DNA from 4 places in the Enterococcus sp. DIV1304_2 genome. Region 3 is predicted to be linked to each of the others. Evidence: riboswitches for the same ligand, from Rfam matches in the RefSeq annotation. Region 3 holds a riboswitch; each other region holds the start of a gene.
What was found. Region 3 has a riboswitch for magnesium ahead of mgtE (magnesium transporter). Riboswitches for the same ligand answer to the same signal wherever they lie in the genome.
Positions count from the first base shown of each region.

Region 1 (6,099 bases), 150 kb from region 3:
ATTTTCTGTGACGAGAGCAGAGCAAGATCAATATGCACTGGCTTCACAATTAAAAGCAGCACAAGCCAGCGAGTCAGGGGTCTTCAAGGAGGAAATCATTCCAATTTCCCGTAATGAAGAAGTATTTGCAACAGATGAAGCAGTGCGAGGAAATAGTACATTAGAAAAATTAAGCACCTTACGGACGGTTTTTGCGGAGGACGGCACAGTTACTGCTGGAAATGCTTCACCTTTGAACGATGGTGGCTCTGTACTGATCTTAGCGTCGAAAGACTATGCGATTGCTCATGACTTACCGTATTTAGCTACGATCAAAGGAGTCTCTGAAGTTGGGATCGATCCAAGTATCATGGGGGTAGCTCCAATCAAAGCAATCAATACCTTGATGGAGAAAACAGAGCTTTCCTTGGACGACATCGATCTATTTGAAATTAACGAAGCGTTTGCTGCGTCATCGATCGTTGTGAATCGTGAATTGAATCTCCCATCAGAGAAAGTCAATATTTATGGTGGTGCGATTGCGTTAGGCCATCCGATTGGTGCTAGTGGCGCTCGTATCTTGACTACTTTAGGCTATGCGTTAAGAAGGCAGCACCAACGATACGGAGTAGCTTCATTATGTATTGGTGGCGGTCTTGGATTAGCTGTTCTTTTGGAAGCTAATTTGCAACAAACTGGTGATAACGAAAAAAAAAAGTTTTATGAACTAACGCCAGAACAACGTAGACAGCGATTAGTTCAAGAAAAAGTGATTTCTCAAGCAGAAGCAACAGGTTTTAAAGAATCTGTTTTAACAGAAGATATCGCCAACCATTTGATTGAAAATCAAATCAGCCAAGTAGAGATCCCATTAGGTGTCGCATTGAATTTTCAAGTGAACGGTCAAAAAAAATGGATTCCTATGGCAACGGAAGAACCTTCTGTAATTGCTGCAGCGAGCAATGGTGCAAAAATATGTGGCGATATCAGCGTTCAGATACCCCGACGATTGATGCGTGGGCAAATCGTCTTGACTGGTCGTTGTGATTATCGAAAAATCAAAGAAGTCATTGAAGCAAGAAAACCAGAATTGGTCACTTGTGCAAACGAAAGCTATCCTTCGATCGTCAAGCGTGGTGGAGGTGTCCGAGAAATTTCTACTCGAGAATTTATGGGGAGCGAGCATGCCTATCTTTCACTTGATTTTTTAGTGGATGTCAAAGATGCGATGGGGGCGAATATCATCAACTCGATTTTGGAAGGAGTTGCGGTTCGTATCAAAGAATGGTTCCCTGAAGAAGAAATCTTGTTCAGTATCTTAAGTAATCTGGCGACTGAATCTTTAGCGATCGCGACTTGTATGATTCCTTTTGAGCGATTGGCAAAGGACAAAGAAACGGGTCAGCTGATTGCTGAAAAGATTCGTCAAGCGAGTGAATACGCAAAGTTGGATCCTTATCGGGCAACGACCCACAACAAAGGAATCATGAATGGTATCGAAGCGGTCATCTTAGCCACAGGAAATGATACACGAGCAGCCGCAGCGGCTATTCATGCCTATGCTGCTCGAAATGGTAGTTACCAAGGGTTGACTGACTGGCAAATCAAGGAAGATCATTTGGTAGGGAAATTGACGGTTCCTTTAGCTGTCGCGACAGTAGGGGGGGCTTCCCGCGTCTTACCGAAAGCGAAAGCTTCTTTAGATATGTTAGCAATTGATTCTGCACAAGAATTGGCACAAGTGATTGCAGCTGTTGGTTTAGCACAAAACCTGGCGGCACTGCGTGCACTTGTTAGTGACGGTATCCAAAAAGGACATATGTCCTTACAAGCGAGAGCATTGGCAATCACAGTTGGTGCCAAAGGGGACGAAATCGAGAGAGTTGCCGCAAAGCTTAGGGAATCAGGAACGATCAACCAACAAAGCGCACTAGCTGCCTTAGAAGCTATCCAGGCGAGCAAAAACTAGGAATAATTTGCGAAATGGGCGTAGTAGCTGAGGGAAAATGACAAATAATTTTCATTATTATAACGTGCCTCTCAAAACACATAAAAAAATACCTATGCTAAGTATGAAGAATCTATAATCTGAAATTTATTTTTTTCATAAGAGACCATCACGTCTTTTTATGCTATTTTCATTTTTATGTGAGGTTGTATAATATTAAACAAAACGTAACAGACCTTGTCGATTAAAGGTTTTCTGTTACGTTTTTTTACATACTCTGATCTAAAAAATATAGAACATATATTATTAAATTTTAAAAATAATTTATATAACATTAAAAAAAGCTAAAGTTTTTTAAGCTTATTTGAGGTTCTCTTGTGAATAAATAATCTAACAGGTATACTTTTCCTCAAATAGAATAACTTGTTAGGCGAGACTCCTAAACAAACATAGGCTATTGCGCAGAAACGTCGAAAGACGCCAATGTGTAAAACAGGAATTGTCGGATTAAGGCTCTTCATAAGATAGCTAAGAGAAATCTTTACGTTGTTTAGTGTCAAAACTCACACGATGAGACTGAAAAGCCAATCGTTTTTTTCGTTTGGCTTTTTTTATTCAAGATGGGTAAGTGACGTATCTCCGCTGTAACACAAAGGAGAAATATAGGATGGGTGTAAAAGACATAAGAAAAATAGATTTGTATTTGCTCGTACCATATCTGTTGATCAGTGTAATAGGATTATTGATGATCTATAGTGCGAGTACGTTCCGTTTGATGTCATTCGATCAAAGTACAAATCAACTTTTAGTTCGACAAATGGTATTTGTAGCACTTAGTTGGGCAATGATTTTTTTCATTTACCGAGTGAAACCTGCATTTATACTCAATCATCGAATCGTAAAAATAATGATGGGGATCGGTATCGTGGGTCTGATCTTGACAAAGGTACCTGGGATTGGTGTCAATATCAGTGGGGCGCAACGATGGATCTCAATTGCAGGTTTTCAATTTCAACCTGCTGAAATTGTCAATGTCGGTATGATTTTTTATTTAGCTTATTATTTTAGAAAACCCAAGCAATCATTGAATGAATTAAAAAAACCCTTTTTTATCATCGCTTTATGTTCTCTGCTGATTTTATTCCAACCAAAAGTAGCTGGTGCGATCTTGTTGATCATCTTAGCTGCAATCATGATCACGACGGTTCAATTACCAGTTCGCTATATTTTATTGTTTTTTGCAGGACTGTTCAGTCTCTTTTTGCTCCTTGGCGGCATTATTTATTTACTAGGGCAAAATGACCTATTACCAAGTATTTTTGCTCATACTTATGATCGCTTGAGCATTGCTTTTAATCCTTTTTTAGATCCTTATGGAAAAGGATTTCAGATGAGTCAATCTTATTATGCCATGTACAACGGTGGGCTTTTTGGATTAGGATTGGGAAATAGTATTACCAAAAAGGGCTATTTACCAGTAGCCGAGACTGATTTTATTTTTTCGATTATTTTAGAAGAGTTAGGTCTGATCGTGGGCTTACTGATTCTAGCAATGTTATTTTCGATTATTTTGCGCTTATTTGTCTTGAGTGCGAATGAACCAAATCAGCAGATCGGGTTGATTTATTTGGGAACAGGGATGCTGTTATTGCTACAGACAAGTATCAATATTGCAAGTATCAGTGGCATGATCCCAATGACAGGTATTCCGCTTCCTTTTATTAGTTATGGAGGATCAAGCTATTTGATTTTATCCATGCTTTTGGGCGTTTGCCTGAAACTGTCCTCACGAGGTAAGCAAAATGAAATTTAAAATAAATGAATTCAACTATGCATTATTTTTACCAATCTTTCTTTTATATTTATTAAGTGTCGGTGTGCAATATGGGGCAGCTGTTTATGACCAAGTTCCAGTCCGAGGAGTCGTGCTTCGACAAATCGTGTTTTGTTTGATGTCGGTCGGGCTGTTGTTTCTAACACAACGAGTGAAAACAGTCGTATTGTTAAGATATTCTCCTTATCTTTATGGCTTTTCACTTTTTGTGATGGGCCTGTTGTATCAGTTTTATGATCCGGTGATGTTTCAACTCACAGGCACCAAACGTTGGCTTAGGATTGGCAGCTTTTCATTTCAACCTTCTGAATTAGTGAAACTCACCTTTATCTTAGTGGTTGTTTATTTGACCTTGATCTATGAGCAAAAGGTGAAACAACGAACCGTTAAAACTGATTTATTTTATGTAGGAAAGATATTACTGGTTAGTTTACCGACCTTTTTATTGATGTACATGCAAAAAGATTTTGGAACAAGTTTGGTTTTTGTCATATGCTTGGGGGCATTATTCATGATCGCTGGGGTACATTGGAAGATCATGACGGCAATAACCTCGATTCTAGTTATTCTCGGGGCCATTTTGATTGCTTTAGTTTTTACTGAATACGGACACCAGATTTTATATCGTCTGAATTTTAAGACTTATCAGTTAGATCGAGTACGCGCATGGGTTGATCCATTTGCATATAGCCAATCGATTGGTTATCAACAATCACAAAGTTTACTTTCTATCGGGGCAGGTGGGTTTAGTGGCAGGGCCGAAGCAATCAATCCTATCTATGTGCCCGTTCGTGAATCAGATATGGTCTTTACAGTGATTGCTGAAACATTTGGCTTTTTAGGAAGTGTTTCTGTGCTCTTTTTATATTTTTATCTTTTTTACCAAATCATTTATAGTGCAATCGAAACAAATAATAAAGGAAATGTGTATTTTGCGATTGTCTTCGTATTTGGTTTGTTATTCCAAGTGTTTGAAAATATTGGAGCTGCGATCGGTCTACTCCCATTAACAGGGATTCCTTTACCATTTTTAAGTCAAGGAGGAACTTCCCTCTTGGTTATTGGCTGTGGTTTAGGCATTATTTTAGGATTTAAAAAGTATGAATGAGAAGTAGAAGGGAAGTTATTATGAAACAGATGCCAAAAGGAACATTGGTGGTAGCATTCGTATCATTCGTCTTATTGACGACTTTGACCACACTAGTTATGACAGAAAACACCTTATTCAACCAACTCGATTTAGCCATTTATCAACAGGAGCGATTAATCGAATTCCCAGTATTAACAACATTTTTTAGTTATTTTGCAAAACTAGCAACGATTATTCCTACTTTATTTTTCACAGGGTTGCTGGCAATTTTTAGTTGGCGGAAACAATACCATAAATTAGCCATTTGGCAAGTCTTAATGGTTTTGACAGTTAGTTTGATTGGCTACGTGATGAAACAAGCTATCCAGCGGACACGACCTGATGTGGAGCAATTGATTCCTAGATCTTCTTACTCTTTTCCAAGTGGTCATTCGATTTTGTCTATGACGCTATTCTTAGTATTTTTGATCACCATGTACATTATTTATCGTGAGAAAAGGGTAAATAAACTAGTATGGGTGGGGGCTCTTTATCCATTATTGATTGCTAGTTCTAGAATTTATTTGAGAGTACATTATCCTAGCGATATCTTAGCAGGTTTTTTACTGAGTTTTTCAGTTGTTTTCTTATGTTATAGTCTGTTTTTCTCTTTTATCACTGAAAAAACAGTAAGAAAAAAGCACCAACAAAAACGAATATTCACTAGAAAACAAAAAGTTTTATTGTCTATTATGGCATTTCTTTTCCTATTAGTAGGTTCTGCAGTTGCATATGGTGTTCGCTTTTACTACGATGCCAGACAGACCGTGACTTCGATGCAACAACCGCTACAAAGAGAAACCGTTCAGCGGGAAAAGGATACGCCAGTCAGCATTTTAGTTTTAGGTATCGCCAATAATTCAATTAGAAAAACGGACTATCGTGCAAATACGATCATGTTGGTGACATTGAATAATCAAAAGAAAACAACGACGATCACTAGTATTCCTCGAGATTCTTTCGTAGAAATTGCCAATATGGATGGACTGGTTGATAAAATCAACCATGCTCATTCTTACGGTGGTATCGACATGATGGTGGATACGGTTGAACAATATCTTGATATACCGATTCATCACTATGTATCGTTGAATATGGATGGATTAGAAGCGTTGATCGATGCTGTGGGAGGAATCACTGTAAATAATGCGTTTGAGTTTACAGCAGAAGACATCCATTATCCAGAAGGTACACTAGAATTAAATGGTT
Region 1 is NZ_CP187851.1:1,046,315-1,052,413, forward strand. It holds gene IGJ14_RS04990 (hydroxymethylglutaryl-CoA reductase, degradative) at 1-1,948, shown strand, start outside; M-box (ykoK) riboswitch at 2,343-2,510, shown strand; gene IGJ14_RS04995 (FtsW/RodA/SpoVE family cell cycle protein) at 2,595-3,740, shown strand; gene IGJ14_RS05000 (FtsW/RodA/SpoVE family cell cycle protein) at 3,730-4,869, shown strand; gene IGJ14_RS05005 (phosphatase PAP2/LCP family protein) at 4,890-6,099, shown strand, end outside.
Region 1: another riboswitch for magnesium. It lies ahead of IGJ14_RS04995 (FtsW/RodA/SpoVE family cell cycle protein); the one in region 3 lies ahead of mgtE (magnesium transporter).

Region 2 (6,099 bases), 850 kb from region 3:
CAATTTTAATCCATCAAAGCCGATGACCGAAATATCCTCTGGAATACGCTTGCCCATTTCATCGATTGCTTGGTAACAACCAATCGCCATGGCATCATTGCCACAAAATACCGCCGTTACATCTTTATGACGTAACAAGCGCTTACTTGCTTCGTACCCTCCTTGGACAGTCAAGTCTCCTTCTTCTACAAACTTACCGTTGAACGCCAGTCCATGATCTTTTAGTGCATGACGATAACCATTGAATCGCTCTTCTAACTGATAATAGCCAGTTGTCTCTTTTAACATACCAATTTTCGTGTGACCGTTTTTGATCAATAACGAGACAGCTTGATAAGCGCCTTCATATTCCTTCACGATCAAGCGACCGTTATCTCGACGATTCAACCCACGATCGATCAGGATGATCGGCATGTTGTTATAAAAACTACTATCAAGGGCATACTCTTGAGGCAACACATTCGGCGTCGCTAACAATAAACCATCTACGGATCGATGAGAAAGCTCCCTTAAATACTTCAGTTCATTGTCTTGACTATGTCTGGAGTTACAAAGAATGATGACATATCCTAAGGGGTTTAAATAACTTTCGACCCCTTCGATCACTTTGGAAAAGAAGAAATCCGTCACATCTGGCACGATCATGCCAATCGTTTTTGAGTGACGATTGATCACATTGGAAGCAAAATAATCTGGCTTGTAATGATGTTCATTTACGATCGACAACACTTTTTTTCGTGTCTTTTCACTAAAACGGCTGCCTTTATTATTTAAAATCTGTGACACAGTCGTCACTGAAACACCTGCCATCTCAGCAATATCTCGAATTGTCAGTTTCACTTTTGTTCCCCCTTTATATATGTAAATTCCCTAACAGTGTACCAAATGGTTTTCGAAATGGATAGAGGGAAAAAAGGCTTGGTCAAAAGTAAATCAATCCCATATAGATATTTGCTAAGCAAATTTCATAAACGATGTCTTATTTTTTCGAAGCTAGCTCTCACTTCCCCTAACCCACTCTATTTACCCATCTTACTTGTATGAACAAACAACGAAGCAGTCGAAGAAATTCTTACTCATTCCTTCGACTGCTCCGTTATTTTCATTCGATTATGTTCAATCTTCTTTTACACTTCGGATAATATAATAGCCTTTATCTTTGATCACGATTTCTGCGTTACCAAATGTTTCTTGCATTTTCTTTTGTGCGCTAGGTGCACCTTGTTTTTTCTGAATGACGATCGTTAAGGTGCCACCTGTACATAGGCGGGGATATGCGCCAGTCAAGATTTCATGTACAACTTTTTTGCCTGCACGAATCGGTGGATTGCTGACAATTGCAGCATAGTCTGTTTCTGTCACCTCTTCATAAATATTTGACTGATGAATCGCTACATTTTTGATTTGATTGCGCTTCGCATTTCCTTGTGCCAAGTCCACCGCTCTAGCATTGATGTCTACCATTTCAACAAAGCGCTCACTCGCATAGGCAAGAGAAAGCCCGATTGGACCATAGCCACAGCCAACATCCAAAATTTTGCCATCTGGTAGCTGTGCCCATTCAAAGGCATCGATCAATACACGTGAGCCATAATCAACTGTTTCACGTGAAAACACACCCGAGTCTGTCACAAACTGAAAGGTTTTCCCTCTTAGCTCAAATGACCATTCGTCAAACTCATGAGCAGTCTCTGGGTGTTCGGAATAATAATGATTCGTCATAGTTTCCATCCTTCTTATCTGTTAGTTGTTCATAGTCTAACGTGTTCCATGAGAAGGTGCAAGCGAAACTGTGTTTCTTCTGTTTTCTTTTATAAATATAACCATTTAATCGCGATACGGAAGAAAAAAATTTTCTTAGCTGCTCACTCTTCTCCTTTTTCGGTATTTGCGTAATCTGTTTCGTGAAAGTAGAGAAAATATCAATAGAAGTCCCATAAACCTTACTATTAGCGTTTTTAAGAAGACAAATATCTCCATGATATCTCTATTCATGAAACGCGCATGATTGACTATTACTTCCACTGCCCTTTATGATATGGATGAAAAATAATCATATTAGGTGAGGTTACTCTGAAGAACACAGGTTATCGCTCGGAAATGTCGAGAGACAGTAACGTGTAAAGCAGGAATTGTCGGATTAAGGCTTTTCCAAGATAACTAGAACTTGTTTCTTACGTCTCAGAAAGCCAAAGCTCAATTAACGTGATTACAATTGCGCCTTACAATTGCAAATTACACTTACCAATGTTTATTTGAGTACACCGCCCTTTATGTATTAAAGAGGCTTTTTTATGTTGTCAGCAAACCTCACGCCACCAAAAAACAGTAGTAAACCGCTTTAAGTAAGTGTGTCTTATTCCTCATTCTTTTGCTTTCTTAGGTGTATTGATTTCCTTTCCTAGTTGAGATTCGCTTCATCCATTGCAACCTATCAATCACTAGCCTTCGATCAAGAATCTATAAATCATTGACTCGCATAAAAATCAACTAGCGACTGATAAAACTGTCATGCTTCATTTCCTATTAAAAGTAATAGTGATTCGTTTCACATTCATTAAGGATTGTTTAATCTCTATGTGTGCTTCACGATAACTATTGTTTTTTTAAGAGGCCCATGAGACATTTAAAAGGAGAATAAAATGATAAAGGAGGCATAGCTGTATGTCGATCGAAAAATTAGAATATTTCTATATGATTGCCCGTTTCAACAGCCTCTCGCAAGCTTCAAAAGAGCTACATGTTAGTATTTCTTCGTTAAGTAGTTCTGTGAACTACTCACCACTTAGCTAAACCTACCGGTTTTTAACGCTTGAAGTGGGAGCTTCTTGGGAATAGAGCATACTTGCAAGCGTATTTCTTTACTCACAGCGGTTTCTCTTATTTACCAAGCTATCCCCGTAGTTCCTACGGTTTTTGATGATTGGATCTAAGCTAATCCCATAGAATGTAGTCTTAGACCTTCGGTCAGAATATTGATACTAGCATTGATATCTCGGTCATGATGAACATGACAAACAGGACAAGTCCATTCTCGAATTTCTAGAGATTTCTTGCCGTCTTTGTGTCCACAATTCGAACAGATTTGACTAGATGGGAACCACTTATCCACTTCGATAATATTTCGACCGTACCAGTCAGCTTTGTATTGTAACCTAGTCACAAAACTAGACCATGAAACATCCGAAATACTTTTTGCTAGTTTATGATTACGCAACATACCTTTTGTATTTAAGTCTTCTATACAGATCATATCGTGGTTTTTGATAATCTCTGTGCTCAACTTGTTTAGAAAGTCATTGCGTTGATTCATTACTTTTTCATGTAGTCGTGCTATTTTACGTTTTTGTTTTTGATAATTTCTAGCTTCAAACAGATTGATACCTTTTTGTTTAGCTAATAATGCACGTCTTGACAACTTACGTTGTTCACATTTTAGTTTTTTTGACATTTTTGACGTGAATTTATTGTTATCAATCTTTTGACCATTAGAAAGGATTGCAAAATCAGTTATACCAAGGTCAATTCCAATAGCGGAATTAGTTTTAGGAAGCTCAGCTATTTCTTCTTTACACAATAAAGAAATATAATATTTACCGCTAGAATGACGTGATATTGTAGCGGATTTGATCAGACCTTTAGGTTGTCTATGGAGCGTAATTTTAACTAACGACTTCAACTTAGGAAGTTTGACAAATTGATTATCAATCAAAGTGATTGTTCCATTTTGATTGTTAGTCGTATAGCTTTGAACTGGATTTTTCTTGCTTTTGAAACGAGGAAATCCGGCGGACTTATCACGAAAGAAGTTCTTATACGCCTTATCTAGGTTGAGTTGTGCATTTGCTAAAGCAAGACTATCCACTTCTTTCAAGAACGGAAAATCTTGCTTATATTTTGCAGGCGTTGGAAAACTCATTTTTTTAGAGGAATTTTTCCTAGTTTCTTTATAAGCTTTCATTCGGTCATCAAGCATTAGATTGTAGACCTTACGGACACAGCCAAAAGACTTAGCAAAGAAGGTTTCTTGTTCTTCTGTTGGATAGATTCTAAATTTATATGCTTTTAGTCGCTCCATAAAGCTCGCCTGCTTTCTATTTATGATTGTTTCCTTGATTTTGAATATATTTCTTAATCACATCAATTGGTGCTCCACCAGTTGTCAAAAGACAAAAACTTTTTGACCAGAACATTTCTTTCCAAAGAAATTGTTTGATTCTTGGATAATTGCGCTTTATCAAACGTGAACTAGCACTTTTATAGGCATTGATAAATTTTGTCAATTCTGTTTTTGGTTGAGCTTTGAACATAATATGAACGTGATCTTTATCATGATTCCACTCAACTAAAGTGATGTGATACGATTCTGAGATTCTTTCAAAAGTCGCTTTAGCGTAGTTAGATATTTCATTATCAATTACTTGTCTACGATATTTCGTTACTAAAACAAGGTGATAATAAAGAAGAAATACTGAATGGTTATTTGTGTCTAATTCCATGTTATATCAACTCATTTCTTGTATAGACTGATTTTAACATGAGACAAAATAAAAAAGCAATACGCCTTAGTTGTCGGTCTTCGAGTTACCAACGGTAACCCTCATACCGAACGGCATTCATCACCCACCTATAGAGGATGGGCGACTTCTGCCTAATTCTGTTAAATGAATCAGTAGACTATCCTGCTTTGCGTGTCGGTACAAGCGATGCTTCGTTTATCTTTGAAGCAAACAAATATCCAATCCGGCATCAAAACTTTACGATCGACTACCGTTATATTCCTTCATTGGATCTGCTAAATAAACTAAGTCAGAAAGAAATCGACTTTGCCATTACTTCTGCTACCCTAGATCACCCCAAATTTATTCAAACAAGGTTAGCCACTTTGGAACTTAAAGTAGCAATCAGTAACTATTTTGTAAAACCAGATGGGATATTATCCGCGGAAGTACTAGAAGAGTTACCTTTTATCTTTTTACTCGACCATGTAGAACATCAAGTGATTACGAAAAAAGTAGTCAAACAGCTGACCAATGAACCAAAATATGTCGTCTGTCCAGATAGTTTAGGAGCAGCGAAAATGATTACAGAAGGAAAAGGAATGCTATTAGCCAATACCTTTGTGCAAGAACTTTTAGCTATTGAACCTGTTTGTTTTGTCTCTCTACCAACATTTCCAACCATTCATTTTTATCTTTATAAAAACAGTGAATCAGAAAATTTTTACTTCTATCCAGAGGTTGAAAAAGAAATCCAAGCGATTTTTAATCAAACATGTCACACTACACAAATGATGGGATCTGCTGATACTGGCACCTATTACTTGCCAAAACGATGAATACTGAAATCAAAATAAAACAAGTATTTCAATGTCGTAAATGAACACCGATAAGAGATCCCAGAGAGATTTATCTTCGAAAAGTAAGGCGGCATCCACTGAATTTGTTCTTCAAATTTTGGTGGGTGTCTATTTACTTCCCAAAATGTTACTTCTATTCCTGCCATTTCAGTTAACTTTGAGTTAAACTGTTACTTTTTTCTTACTCAATCCTCTATTCTCCTCGCCTCTTTTCAGTTATCAAAAAAGAAAGAACGCCTATTCTTCCATCCTCTGATATGAGAAAAAACCAATTAGTTTCTCGCCTAAGTGGTAGGGTTTGACACGCATTTATGTTAAAATAGGTCCATTGATGGGAGAATCCAGGAGGCTATGTATGAATGATCCAATGAATTATTACCGTGTGGCAAGAGAAGAGTGGCGCGAATTTTACCGAAATGGTCAAGCTCCATTGACACAAGATGAACTAGATAGTATAAAAAGTTTGAATGACCGTATTTCCATGCAAGATGTTCGCGACATTTATGTACCACTTGCGCACTTGATTTTTCTGCATATGAAAGAGTTTGAATCCCTCTCTCTGAGCAAAGGGTTATTCCTTCATAAATATACTCAAGTCCCACCTTTTATTATCGGGATTGCCGGAAGTGTCGCAGTTGGTAAAAGCACCACCGCGCGCTTATTGCAAATGATTTTGTCTCGGACATTCAAACGAAGAAATGTCCAGCTGATCACCACAGATGGTTTTTTATATCCGAATA
Region 2 is NZ_CP187851.1:46,907-53,005, reverse strand. It holds gene IGJ14_RS00230 (LacI family DNA-binding transcriptional regulator) at 1-840, opposite strand, end outside; gene IGJ14_RS00225 (class I SAM-dependent methyltransferase) at 1,117-1,722, opposite strand; M-box (ykoK) riboswitch at 2,048-2,215, shown strand; gene IGJ14_RS00220 (LysR family transcriptional regulator) at 2,665-2,793, shown strand; gene tnpB (IS200/IS605 family element RNA-guided endonuclease TnpB) at 2,930-4,078, opposite strand; gene tnpA (IS200/IS605 family transposase) at 4,095-4,499, opposite strand; gene IGJ14_RS00205 (LysR substrate-binding domain-containing protein) at 4,688-5,338, shown strand; gene coaA (type I pantothenate kinase) at 5,715-6,099, shown strand, end outside.
Region 2: another riboswitch for magnesium. It lies ahead of IGJ14_RS00220 (LysR family transcriptional regulator); the one in region 3 lies ahead of mgtE (magnesium transporter).

Region 3 (6,099 bases):
TTATTGCATTTGCCGGCATATTCATTTTCGCTCAAGCAGTCAAAGGCTGGCCAAAAATCCAATTACCAAAATAAAAGAATCTCTGGGAGAGGTAGTCACTACACACCTCTTCTAGAGATTCTTTTTCATTTAATAACCTTCATTCAAATCGATTTCATTTACTTCTAATTCTGTTTTGTCTACGTAGGATTTTAAGTTTGTCAGAAAAATATCCATAAACTTCGTTTGGAAATGTGGTGTCTGACCGGCAATATGAGAGGTGATCAACACATCTTCTCTTTCCCATAATGGACTATCTTTTGCTAATGGTTCTTCTTCAAACACATCTAAAGCCGCAAAAGCCAGTTGACCATCGTCTAACGCAGCTATTAAATCAGATGTTTTTACAGAAGGCCCACGTCCTACATTGATGAATAGCGCTTCTTTATCAAAAGCTTCAAATACTTTTGCGTCAAACAATCCTTTTGTCTGATCTGTCAAAGGTAAGATATTCACCACAATCGTTGCTTTCGGCAAGATTTCTTTTAATTTCTCTAATGGATAAGTCTCTTTGAAACCTTCCACTGGATGTCCAGATGTATTGATGCCGATACATTCTAAACCAAATGTAGCTGCCTGTTGTGCCAATTTTTTTCCAATATGTCCAGTTCCAATAATTAGTAATTTTTGATCTGCCAATGCCTGATAATGGATATCTGATCCTAGCCACTCTTTATTGAACTGTGCTCGTTGAGCTTGGAACAATCCACGAGAATAGCCTAAAATAATGCCCATGGTATGCTCACTGATCGATTCTACATGGATACCACTCGCATTGGAAAGTAAGATATTTTTGTCAGCGAATTCGTTTAATGGAAGATTATCTACTCCAGCAGAAATCGATTGGACCCATTTTAAGCTGTCAGAAGCGAATATATCTTCTTGATAATCACCATTCCAGCCGATACTGATCGCTATTTCAGAAAGTTCGTCGGATGCTACTTCCGTTTGAAATGAATACTCTGGTGCTATTTCTTTGATCTTTTCGATAAATTCTTCACGAAACGAACGTACTGAATAAATAATTTTTTTTGTCATCACACCCCATCCTCTCTACCTATCAGTCTAGCTTAAACTCTCAAAAGAATGAAGTAGGATGCACTTCATACCTTGAACGACTTTTTCCTTTAATGACCACTGTAAAAGTGAATCAGCGTTTGACTGTCTAAAAAAACAAGCCTAACAATCCGAAAGTAAGTAAAACTTACTTTCCGTTCGTCAGGCTTGTTTTCCTAAATATATAAGACTATCTCTCACCTTATACATCCGCTGTTTCTTGGAAATGATATGTTGGTTCATCTAATTGAGGATCATAATCTACAACCAGATCATAGCCTTTGAAGAACCAATCATCGGCTTCATCAATAAAGAATAATAGACCATCGATCTTTTCTTGTTTCATCGGACGTTCCGGAAACTCCACAGACATACCGATTGAAAATCCCTCATGTACTTCTGTTTTGCCATATACTTTCCCAAAAAAACGGATACCATAATTTTCAGGTAAATCTACCTCTGCTTGAAACCATTCTTTTGCTTTGTCCGTTATTGTTAATTCCATGTGATGAGCCCCTTTTTATTGATTCATTTTATCATCAAGTATATCTACATCTTCTGTTTCTCCGATAACAAGTAGATTATCATTTTCACGTACATATTCGTCTGCGGCTGGCGACACTACGACAGAACGATCGAAGCGCCGGATGGCTACCACAGTCAAATCAAATCGCTGTCTGAAATTTAGTTCTGCTAACGTTTTATTAAAGAACTTGGGATTAGACACCCGAATCTCAGCAAGCGAAAATTTGTCTGACAGCTCTAAATAATCCAAAATATTTTTTGAAACAAGATTATGTGCGATCCGTATCCCCATATCCCTCTCAGGATGAACAACGCGATCTGCACCGATCTTTTCAAGAACCCGAGCATGATACTCATTTTGTGCTTTAGCTAAAATATTCGGAACGCCCATTTCTTTGACCATCAGAGTCACTAAAATACTTGCTTGGATATCTTCTCCAATTGCTACGATCACATGATCAAAATTTCTGATCCCTAAAGATCGTAAAGTCATTTCATCTTGTGCATTCGCAACCACTGCATGTGTTGCGATATTCATATATTCATTCACGCGATCTTCACTGCTATCAATGGCTAAAACTTCTTGTCCAGCTTCGACTAATGTCCGACAGATACTACCGCCAAAACGTCCAAGTCCTACGATTGCAAAATTCTGTTTCACTTTTCTCCTCCTTTTTCCATTCCATTTCAAGTATAGCAAAGCCACTCTAAAAACAAAAGTAACCCTGCTTTTCTTTACGGAAAACCCTAATTTTAATGGAGGGTCAAGAGAAGGACTACTATGGTAGACCATAGAATATTCCTTGATGTTTATACTAAAAAGGTATGCCTATATATACTAATTATTCCTACAATAAGTAACCTAAGAATACGTTAACTGAAATAAAGTAAATAAATAACCCAGCAATATCTTTGATCGAGGTAATGATCGGTGCAGATCCAGCAGCTTGATCAATATTCAATTTCAATAAGATAAAAGGAATCAAAAAACCCAAGGCTGCAGCTAAGGTCATTGCAAAGACCAAGGAGATTCCCACAGCTACACCTAACAATGGAATCCCTTGCCATACAGAAGCGACTATTCCAGATACGATCCCTACAACAATCCCTAAGCTTAAACCGATCCCTGTTTCCTTCAAAAAGTGCTTAATAAATGTGTTTAGATCAATATGTCCTAAAGATAATCCGCGAACAAAAACCGTCGATGACTGCGTCCCTACATTCCCACCCATATCCATGATCAAAGGAATAAAAATAGCAACAGCGGCCACTGATTCTAACGTTTGTTCAAACTCATCGATCACTAGACCAGCTAACATCCCTGCGACCAATGTGATGGCTAAGAAAGGCAACCTGACTTTCCAGATTTGCCAAAGACTGCCGTTGATCAGTACTGTACTACGATCAGCTTCTACAGAGGCGACATCTGCTAAACCAGCGGCATTGAACATATCCTCGGTTGTTTCTTGCTCTAAGACATCGATAGCGTCATCCACTGTCACAATGCCGACTAGTCGTGTTTCTTTATCCACGACGGGAATAGCGATCAAATCTAACTCTTGTAACAATCGTGCGGTTTCTTCCTGGTCAGTGTCTGTGGTTACATAAGCAACATGCTTGATCATGATTTCTTCAATGCGTTGATCACTTTCTGCAATGACTAAATCCTTTAATGATAGGACCCCTTCAATTTTTTTCGCCATATCTGTCACATACAAAATATAGATTGTTTCCATTTCTTTGGCTAATTTTCTGATTTTATGCAGTGCTTCTTCAACAGTCATTTCTTTCTTTATTGAAATAAATTCAGTCGTCATGATCCGTCCAGCCGTCTCATGTTCATAGCCCATCAATCGATTCGTCGTTGCACGCTCTTCTTCGGAAAGCTCTGCCAATAATTTTTTAGTCACACTCGCTGGTAATTCGTAAAACAACCTTACCCGATCATCTGGAGCCATCTCATTTACAAATTCAATCACTCCCTCATCCGTAAAAGAGCGAAGCAAGTCTTGTTGGACAGCTGGTTCAAATGTTTCAAAGATTTCGAGAGCTTTGTTCTTTGATAATAATCGAAAGACAAGAACTTGCTTATCTGAAGGTAGCGTAACAAATAGTTGGAGCAATTCCACTTTCTCGATCGTTGCTAAATAGTTCTTCAATTCTTCAAGCTTTTTTTGCTCAAGATAGTTAAGAATCGTCAATTGTGTTTCTAGGTTATTTGTATCATTTAGTGTTCTCATCTCGCATTCTCCTTTGTTACATCGTTTTTTCGATATAAACTTGTTGGATGGATTCGTTTAGAAAAACAGGAAGTACATAAAAAAGACGGCCTCCAAAAGAAGCCGTCTCATAAGATCCCATCAAAATGGTACCAGTGTTTACCTGAACGAACTTCTCGTCTGAGCTTTAGCACTAAAAGACGTAATTCTGGAAATATGATCCAGATAGCTACGTTAAGCACGCCTTAAGCCGACGTTGCCTGTTATACCCTGTGGCGTCTCTCGACGTTTGAGGGCAGTAGCCTGTGTTCTTTTAGGAGCCTCACCTAACAAGTTTTTATAATTAAACCCTACAGGTAAAATTGGTTTTTGTCAATAAGAGGATGAGTATTTGATAAAAAAATCCGGAATATTGTTAATCGTATCCCAATATAGTTATGCAATCATCCATTTTGTTTATTTTTACTTTACCAATCCATGCTTGAATGCGTAAATGGCAGCTTGCGTACGATCTTCCACTTCTAGCTTCGCTAAAATATTAGAAACATGTGTTTTGACTGTTTTCAAAGTGATAAACAATTCGTCTGCGATTTCTTGATTGCTTTTTCCTTCAGAGATCAACATAAGAATCTCATTTTCGCGATTCGTCAAATCATCGTGTAAGATCGGCTCATTGCGTCGACTCATTTTTTCCATCATTTTCGAGGTTACTTCAGGTTCAAGCACACGTTCGCCTCTTTGAGTCGCACGAATCGCATCAGCGATTTCATGGGCTGTCGATGTTTTAAGTAAGTAGCCCGTTGCGCCAGCTTCAATAGCTGGATATACTTTCTCATCATCAATAAAACTCGTGACGATAATGATTTTTGCTTCTGGCCAATCTTTGAGGATTGCTTTTGTAGATTCGATCCCGTCCATTTCTTCCATGACTAAATCCATTAAAATCACGTCCGGACGAAGTGCCATGGCTTTCTCATAGCCTTGCCGCCCATCCTCAGCTTCTCCGATCACTTCGATATCTTCTTGGATCGATAAATAGGATGAAACCCCTAAACGTACCATTTCATGATCATCGACTAGTAGTACTTTTATCATTTTTCCGCCTCCTTTATTAAAGGAACTTTGATTTCCACACTTGTTCCTTGTCCTTTGAAACTAATGATTTTTACTGTTCCACCAATACCTGCTACACGTTCTCTGATATTGTTTAGTCCGTAGCTACCGGTTTTTGTTTCATTCATATTGAAGCCAGTACCGTCATCGATCACTCGTAATAAAAGATTATTATCGATTTTATGCAGATACACTTCTAATTCATTGGCTTTTGCATGGCGTAACGTGTTTGAAAGTAGTTCTTGAACGATCCGGAAGAGATGATCTTCAATCGAATCAGATAAAGTGATATCTTCAATATCCCATTTCAATGCAATTTGTATCTTGTTTTTTAATTCTTTTAATAATTGCTCGATTCCTTGTTTCAAACTTTTTTCTTCAAGATTGACTGGTCGTAAATGTAGTAGCAACGCACGCATTTCAGATTGTGAAGCATTGATGATATCCGCTACCATCCTTAGTTGTTTACGAAACATTTCAGGCGTATCACTTTTTTCTGCTTGTTCCGTCAGAGCAGACATCATCATCATCGCTGCAAATAATTGCTGGGAAACTGAATCATGGAGCTCACGTGCTAAACGATGTCTTTCTAATTCTAAGATTTCTTCTTTTGTTTGTCCATCCACATATTGAGGTCGACTCGTCAATATTTGAAGTTCACTTGAGACTTCAACCATTTTTTCTTTGATTTTGGTTATTTCTTTTTCAATTTCTTTCACGTATATATCGTCAGAAGCGCTTGGTAAGGAATCATTTAAAACTTTTGCTTCATAATTGCCGGAAGAAATTGCACGTAATTGTTCTTCGATTTTCCCATAACGTGCTTTTTGTAAAAGAGAGACAATCAAAAAAACAATCAGGCCCACACCTGACGAAATCGCTAGTAAGTGAAAGATCAAAGGCACATATAAAATTCTGGCACTTAATAAAGTACGCCAAAAATGAGTTTGGTTGCTTGCGTAAAAATAAGTAAAAAAAGAAAATAAAATGACGATAAATGAGGCGATCGAAGCATAGATAGCTAGCATCGGTCGAGAAAGTTTCTCTATCATGCTCGGATCACCTCAATATCTCCAATCAATGTATTCGTAATGATTTTTAAACGACGTGGATTTTCATCGTAATCATTGCTATAGATTTTGATTGA
Region 3 is NZ_CP187851.1:899,981-906,079, reverse strand. It holds gene IGJ14_RS04300 (DUF1189 domain-containing protein) at 1-74, shown strand, start outside; gene IGJ14_RS04295 (phosphoglycerate dehydrogenase) at 130-1,077, opposite strand; gene IGJ14_RS04290 (HesB/YadR/YfhF family protein) at 1,298-1,600, opposite strand; gene IGJ14_RS04285 (potassium channel family protein) at 1,616-2,281, opposite strand; gene mgtE (magnesium transporter) at 2,469-3,860, opposite strand; M-box (ykoK) riboswitch at 4,005-4,180, opposite strand; gene IGJ14_RS04275 (response regulator transcription factor) at 4,302-4,934, opposite strand; gene liaS (two-component system sensor histidine kinase LiaS) at 4,931-6,004, opposite strand; gene liaF (cell wall-active antibiotics response protein LiaF) at 6,001-6,099, opposite strand, start outside.

Region 4 (6,099 bases), 1.4 Mb from region 3:
CGTTAAATCAGCACTAGGTTTCTCCAAGGTTTCCCAAGGATTGTCTGGTAGCTCTTTTTCCTTGATGAAGCCCCATGATATCCTTTATTGGGTCGATATCGCCATCTTTGCTTTTCTGCTGATTCGCGTATTTATAAAAAAAGTACCACTGAAAGCACCACCTGTACGTAAGCCAGTGGCGGTTGCGGTGACTTGTTTATCTGCTTTGATTTTCTCTGGAAATCTTGCAATGAGTGAAGCAAATCGCCCTCAATTATTGCAACGGACGTTTGACCGTTCCTATATTGTGAAGTATCTTGGTCTGGATGCGTACACGATCTATGATGGGATAAAAACAGGGATCACTAGCAGTGTCAGAGCGCATGCAAGCAGCAATGGCTTAGATGAAGTTCTCGATTACACCAAATCTCACTACGCTGCTCCTGATTCAGAGATGTTTGGACTTGCAAAAGGAAGAAATGTGATCGTATTGCATTTGGAAAGTTTTCAACAATTTTTGATCAATATGAAAGTAGATGGACAAGAAGTCACTCCTTTTTTAAATAGTCTCTTTACCGATCAGGGAACAATCAGTTTTGATAACTTTTTCCATGAAGTTGGACAAGGGAAAACCAGTGATGCGGAGAACATGTTGGAAACCGGGACGTTTGGGTTGCCTCAAGGTTCGTTGTTTACAGAATTAGGTTCAGATAATGTGTTCCAAGCTGCTCCAGCCATCTTGGATCAGACACAAGGCTATACCAGTGCGGTTTTTCATGGGAATGTCGGTAGTTTCTGGAATCGTGATCATGTATACAAAAATCTAGGATATGATAATTTCTTTGATCGCTCATATTTCGATGATTCAGATGAGATGCTTGGCTATGGTATTTTAGATAAAAATCTATTTCGAGAATCCGCAAACTATCTTGAACATTTGCAACAACCATTTTATGCGAAGTTTCTCTCTGTCACGAATCACACCCCTTATTATACAGATGATAAAAACTTTGATTTTCCTTCGTTAAATACAGGAAATAGTACCGTTGATAATTATGTGCGGACGGCCCATTATTTAGATCAGTCTCTCAAACAGTTCTTTACTTATTTGAAAGCTTCTGGGATTTATGACCATTCGATGTTCGTGATTTACGGGGATCATTTTGGTATCTCAAATACGGACAATAAAGACCTTGCTTCAGCACTAGGAAAAGATCCAGAAACATGGGGCGATTTTGATAATGCGCAGATGCAAAGAGTACCGCTGATGTTCCATATTCCAGGTTATACAAAAGGAACCGTCAAACATGAGTATGGTGGTGAAATCGATGTTTTACCAACTTTACTCCATTTATTAGGAATCGAGGACAAAAATTATATCCATTTTGGTACAGATTTACTTTCACCTCAACATGATCAAGTCGTGGCATTTAGAAATGGGAATTTTGTCGCGCCGGATTACACCGTACTAGGTGGAAAAATCTATGATACGAAAACAGGGGTATTACTCGAAGAAAACCAAGCAGCGGAACAAAAAGTCGCACAAGAACAAAATCAGGTGAAAACAGCTTTGAGTCTTTCTGATAAACTCAATCAAGAAAATCTCTTGCGATTCTATGTGCCAAATGGATTTACGACAATCGATCCTGCAAAGTATGACTATAAGAATCAAGTGCAACGGAACCAACAAATTGAAAAAGAAAAAGGTGCAGCTTCAACAAGTGTCTATTCTAAAAATCATGATCAAACAACAACCAATCTATACCCTGCAGAGGATGGATCGGCGGACAAACCATAGACATGGCTAGATGTCGGTGAAGGAGCAAGCTATCTGAAGGCTTCTTTCACAACCTGGATCAACGGTGTTCAATCAGCAACACTTCAGTAATAAGTCAAAAAAACCTAAAATGAAAAAGCCATTTTTGCTTTTTCTGCCTTATTATTCAGTGCTGAACGCTTCTTTCACAACCTTGATCAACGGTGTTCAAGTAGCTGACCTTCAACACTAAGCTGAAAAATCAAAAAATATGAGGAACTATTTTCTGCCTTTTCATCTTACTGTTCAGGTCAAAGCGCTTCTTTCACAACCTTACAAAACTTCTAAAAAGTTGTAATTTCACTTTTTAGAAGTTTTTTTATTGTTCTTCAAATATTTTTTTTATTTATGCGTACTTAATTAGTGAATGCAATAAATATTTCGATAGTTATTTCTCTTTTTCGGTTGTTGTTCTGACGAAGAGGATCTTATTGGAAAATGCACACACTAAAGGAGGCATATTATGCACGATGGAGAATTGATCAAAAAATTACGGGTAAGTCGCAAGTTGACACAGTCACAATTGGCAGAAGGGATCTGTTCAAAAACTTCGCTTGTGGGGATCGAGAATCGTACGATCAAAAAAATTTCTTTTTTAACACTGATGGCATTTCTTGATCGGTTGAATATCACACTTACTGAATACGAATCGCTACGAAATCAAGTGGAAGAACCACGGAAAACGAGAAAAACACGTAATCTTTTGAATAAAGTTCAGGAGGATGATTTTGATCCCTACAAAGAAATCGCCGACAATCGCAAGCAATTTAAGCGAACGGCTGATCTTTACTATCTCGTACTGAATATACATATGTATTGGAAATCAAGTGTGAAGCCAGATATCCAATTGGAATTTTTGGGATATGAGATACGAATGATCGAAGATTACTTTATGAAACTGAAAGAATTTGGTCGATATGAACTAGACTTATTAGCAGAGTTCCCCTTTATTTTCAGCGATTCCTTTATCGAAAACAATTATTTGAAAATTAAAAAAAGAATGCGTAAAGCAATGAAGTCAGGTTATGATCAGTGTTTGTTTCTTTTTTTAAAGAATTTAACTGTCTATTATATCGACAAAAAAAGATATAAAAAAGCACGAAGCATCAATGAAGATATGTATCGTTGTTTAGGTTTGAAATCAAAGACAGCTGTCATTTACGAGAGTTTGATGTCCGATTATTATCGTCGATTGATCGCCACCGCATTAGGGGAACCAATCAAAAAAGAGGAGTTTGAGTCATTATTTGCAGTGATCGAGTATACCTTAGGCAAAGAAGAGCGAGATGAATTAGAAGAAAAACTATTGTCTATCCAAGCACAACGCTAGAGATTTGCTGAAAGCGGCTATTTAGTGGGCATTTGACTTAATACAAAAGGAAAACCAGTCCCTCTAGTATTGAGTCAATCCTCTCACTAAACGTGTGGAGCATGACCTCTAACAGAAGGACTGGCATATCAATAAGATGATCAAAAATTGATGCACTCAAAAAGTCAGTGAGCAAAAAATTTATTTTTTCGCATCTTCTACTTTCTTTGTATCGAATGGCGGAAAGAAACGTGTGATCTCAGTATTGGCTGCATCTCGTGAATCCGAAGCGTGAATGATATTTTCTGTACCAGGTAAGGCAAAATCGCCTCTGATCGTCCCAGGAACGGCATCTGCTGCTTTTGTTGCACCGACCATTTTGCGTACGAGATCGATCACATCTTCACCTGTTAATACCAGATAGACGACTGGACCAGAAGTCATATAGTCGATCAAGTCATCGAAAAAGCTTCGATTAGATAGATGTTGATAGTGTTCTTTTGCTAGTTTTTCAGTCATCGTCGCGAATTTCATTTCAGCGATTGCGAATCCTTTTTCTTCAAAACGCTGGATGATTCGGCCAATTAAATGACGTCTTACCCCATCAGGTTTGATAATAACAAGTGTACGTTCCATATCCTTCACTCCGATCTGTTGTGATAGGTTCATTATACCTAGAGAAAGAAAACATGACAAACGAATCCCTTAGAGTTTCAACTTTTTTGAAAATGTGTTTGACATTCCAGCCAATAGTTGTTACATTAGGTGAGGAAAAACTGAATAAGATTTGTTAGGTGAGGCTCCTATACAAACATAGGCTACTGCCCAAAAATGTCGAGAGACGCCAATGGGTAGAACAGGAATTGTCGAGATAAGGCTTTTCATAAGGTAGCTAAAAGCTCTTTTGCTTTTTACGTTGTATAGTGCCAAAACTCAACGAGTAGATCATCCATGCTTTTTTTTGTGCACTTTTTTGACCTTTCGCTGAGTTTTGGCGAAAGGTTTTTTGTTTCTCACCAATCTGTTTTTTCAAATAAAAAGGTGTTAGAGGGTGATCAAGTTGGGAAGTTGAAGTATCCAGTAATAGGGCAAGAAAGTAATGTAAGTAAACGAAAGGAGATGAGAACAAATGGATGAAAGTCCGGTGTACAAGGAGACAAAGCGTTGGTATGTTGAGACTATTATCTATCTGTTCTCAGCGCCTTTAGAACACTCTGTCTCCGTTGATTAGATAAACGATCAAGCGCACAACAGATATCAGTGTGTGCTTGATAAGATCAAAGGAGGAACACGAGATGGAAAAAAAGAAAGAAACAAAAAAAGTCTACGCTGGTTTTGCTAGTAAAAATAAGCAACAGTTATTTGACTTATTTCAAACAACACAAAAAGGCTTGTCTTCAGAACAAGTAGAAAATTTAAGAGAAACTTATGGAAATAATAGTATTTCATATGGAAAGAAAACGCCGTTTATTGTAGAAGTGATCAAGGCGTTTATCACCCCTTTCACATTAGTATTGATTGCTTTAGGAATTATTTCTTTTATCACCGAGTATCTATTAGCTGCTCCAGCAGATAAAGATTTGTTTGGTGTAATCATCATTTTTGCCATGGTGTTAGTCAGTGGCACGATGACCTTGATCCAATCCGTACGTTCGAACCAAGCTGCTGAAAAGTTGAAATCATTGGTGAAAGTAACAGCTGCCGTAAAACGAGATGGTGAATACAAAGAAATTCCTATGGAGGAAATTGTTTGTGGCGATCAAGTTCGTTTGTCAGCGGGAGATATGATCCCAGCAGACATGCGGTTGCTTTCTGCCAAAGATTTATTTATCTCACAAGCGGCATTAACGGGTGAAAGCTATCCCGTTGAGAAACATGCGACTGTGTGCTCTGGAAGAACACAAAGCGAAACGAGTTATGAAAATATTGCATTCATGGGAAGCAATGTGATCAGTGGTAGTGCAGAAGGTATCATCATCTCTGTTGGGAACGACACGATGTTTGGACATGTGGCACAAAACTTATCACAAAAACCGATAAAAACAAGCTTTGAATTAGGCATCCAAAAAACATCCATGTTGTTGATCAAATTCATGGCATTGATGGCACCAACTGTGATCGTGATCAATGGATTTACAAAAGGAGACTGGTTAGAAGCATTCTTGTTTGGTTTATCAGTCGCTGTTGGGTTAACACCAGAAATGCTACCGATGATCGTTACGACAAATCTGGTCAAAGGTGCCAGTGCTATGGCGAAAAAAGGAACAGTCATCAAAAATCTAAATGCCATTCAAAATTTTGGTGCGATCGATGTCCTTTGTACAGATAAAACAGGTACATTGACTCAAGATAAAATTATTTTAGAATACCACATGGATTGTGAAGGAAATGAAAATGACCGAGTACTGCGCCACGCCTACTTGAATAGTTACTACCAAACTGGATTAAAGAATCTTTTAGATGTTGCCATTATCGATGAAGCAGTTGAGACGTTAGATACAGAGAAGATTCGTTATCAAAAAGTAGATGAAATACCCTTTGATTTTGAACGTAGAAGAATGAGTGTCGTGGTGGCTGACCCAGCTGGAAAAACGCAAATGATCACAAAGGGTGCGATCGAAGAAATGTTAAGTATCTCTTCATACATCGACCTTGGTGGTGAAGTCAAACCATTGACTGCTGAACAAAGAGAAACAGTTTTGGCGAAAGTGAAGGACTTGAATGAAGATGGGTTGCGTGTGATCGGTGTCGCGCAAAAAACGAATCCAAGTGTGGTTGGAGAATTTTCAGTGAAAGATGAGTCAGAAATGGTCTTGATTGGCTATCTTGCTTTCCTTGATCCACCAAAAGAAACAACCAAACAAGCATTGAAAGCTTTGAAAGATCATGGTGTTGCTGTAAAAGTATTGACTGGTGACAACGAGTTGGTCACACGTTCTGTTTGTCGACAAGTAGGCTTACAAATCAATGAATTGATCACTGGCGAGAAAATCGC
Region 4 is NZ_CP187851.1:2,314,864-2,320,962, reverse strand. It holds gene IGJ14_RS10720 (LTA synthase family protein) at 1-1,777, shown strand, start outside; gene IGJ14_RS10715 (helix-turn-helix domain-containing protein) at 2,259-3,125, shown strand; gene ndk (nucleoside-diphosphate kinase) at 3,306-3,740, opposite strand; M-box (ykoK) riboswitch at 3,884-4,056, shown strand; gene mgtA (magnesium-translocating P-type ATPase) at 4,400-6,099, shown strand, end outside.
Region 4: another riboswitch for magnesium. It lies ahead of mgtA (magnesium-translocating P-type ATPase); the one in region 3 lies ahead of mgtE (magnesium transporter).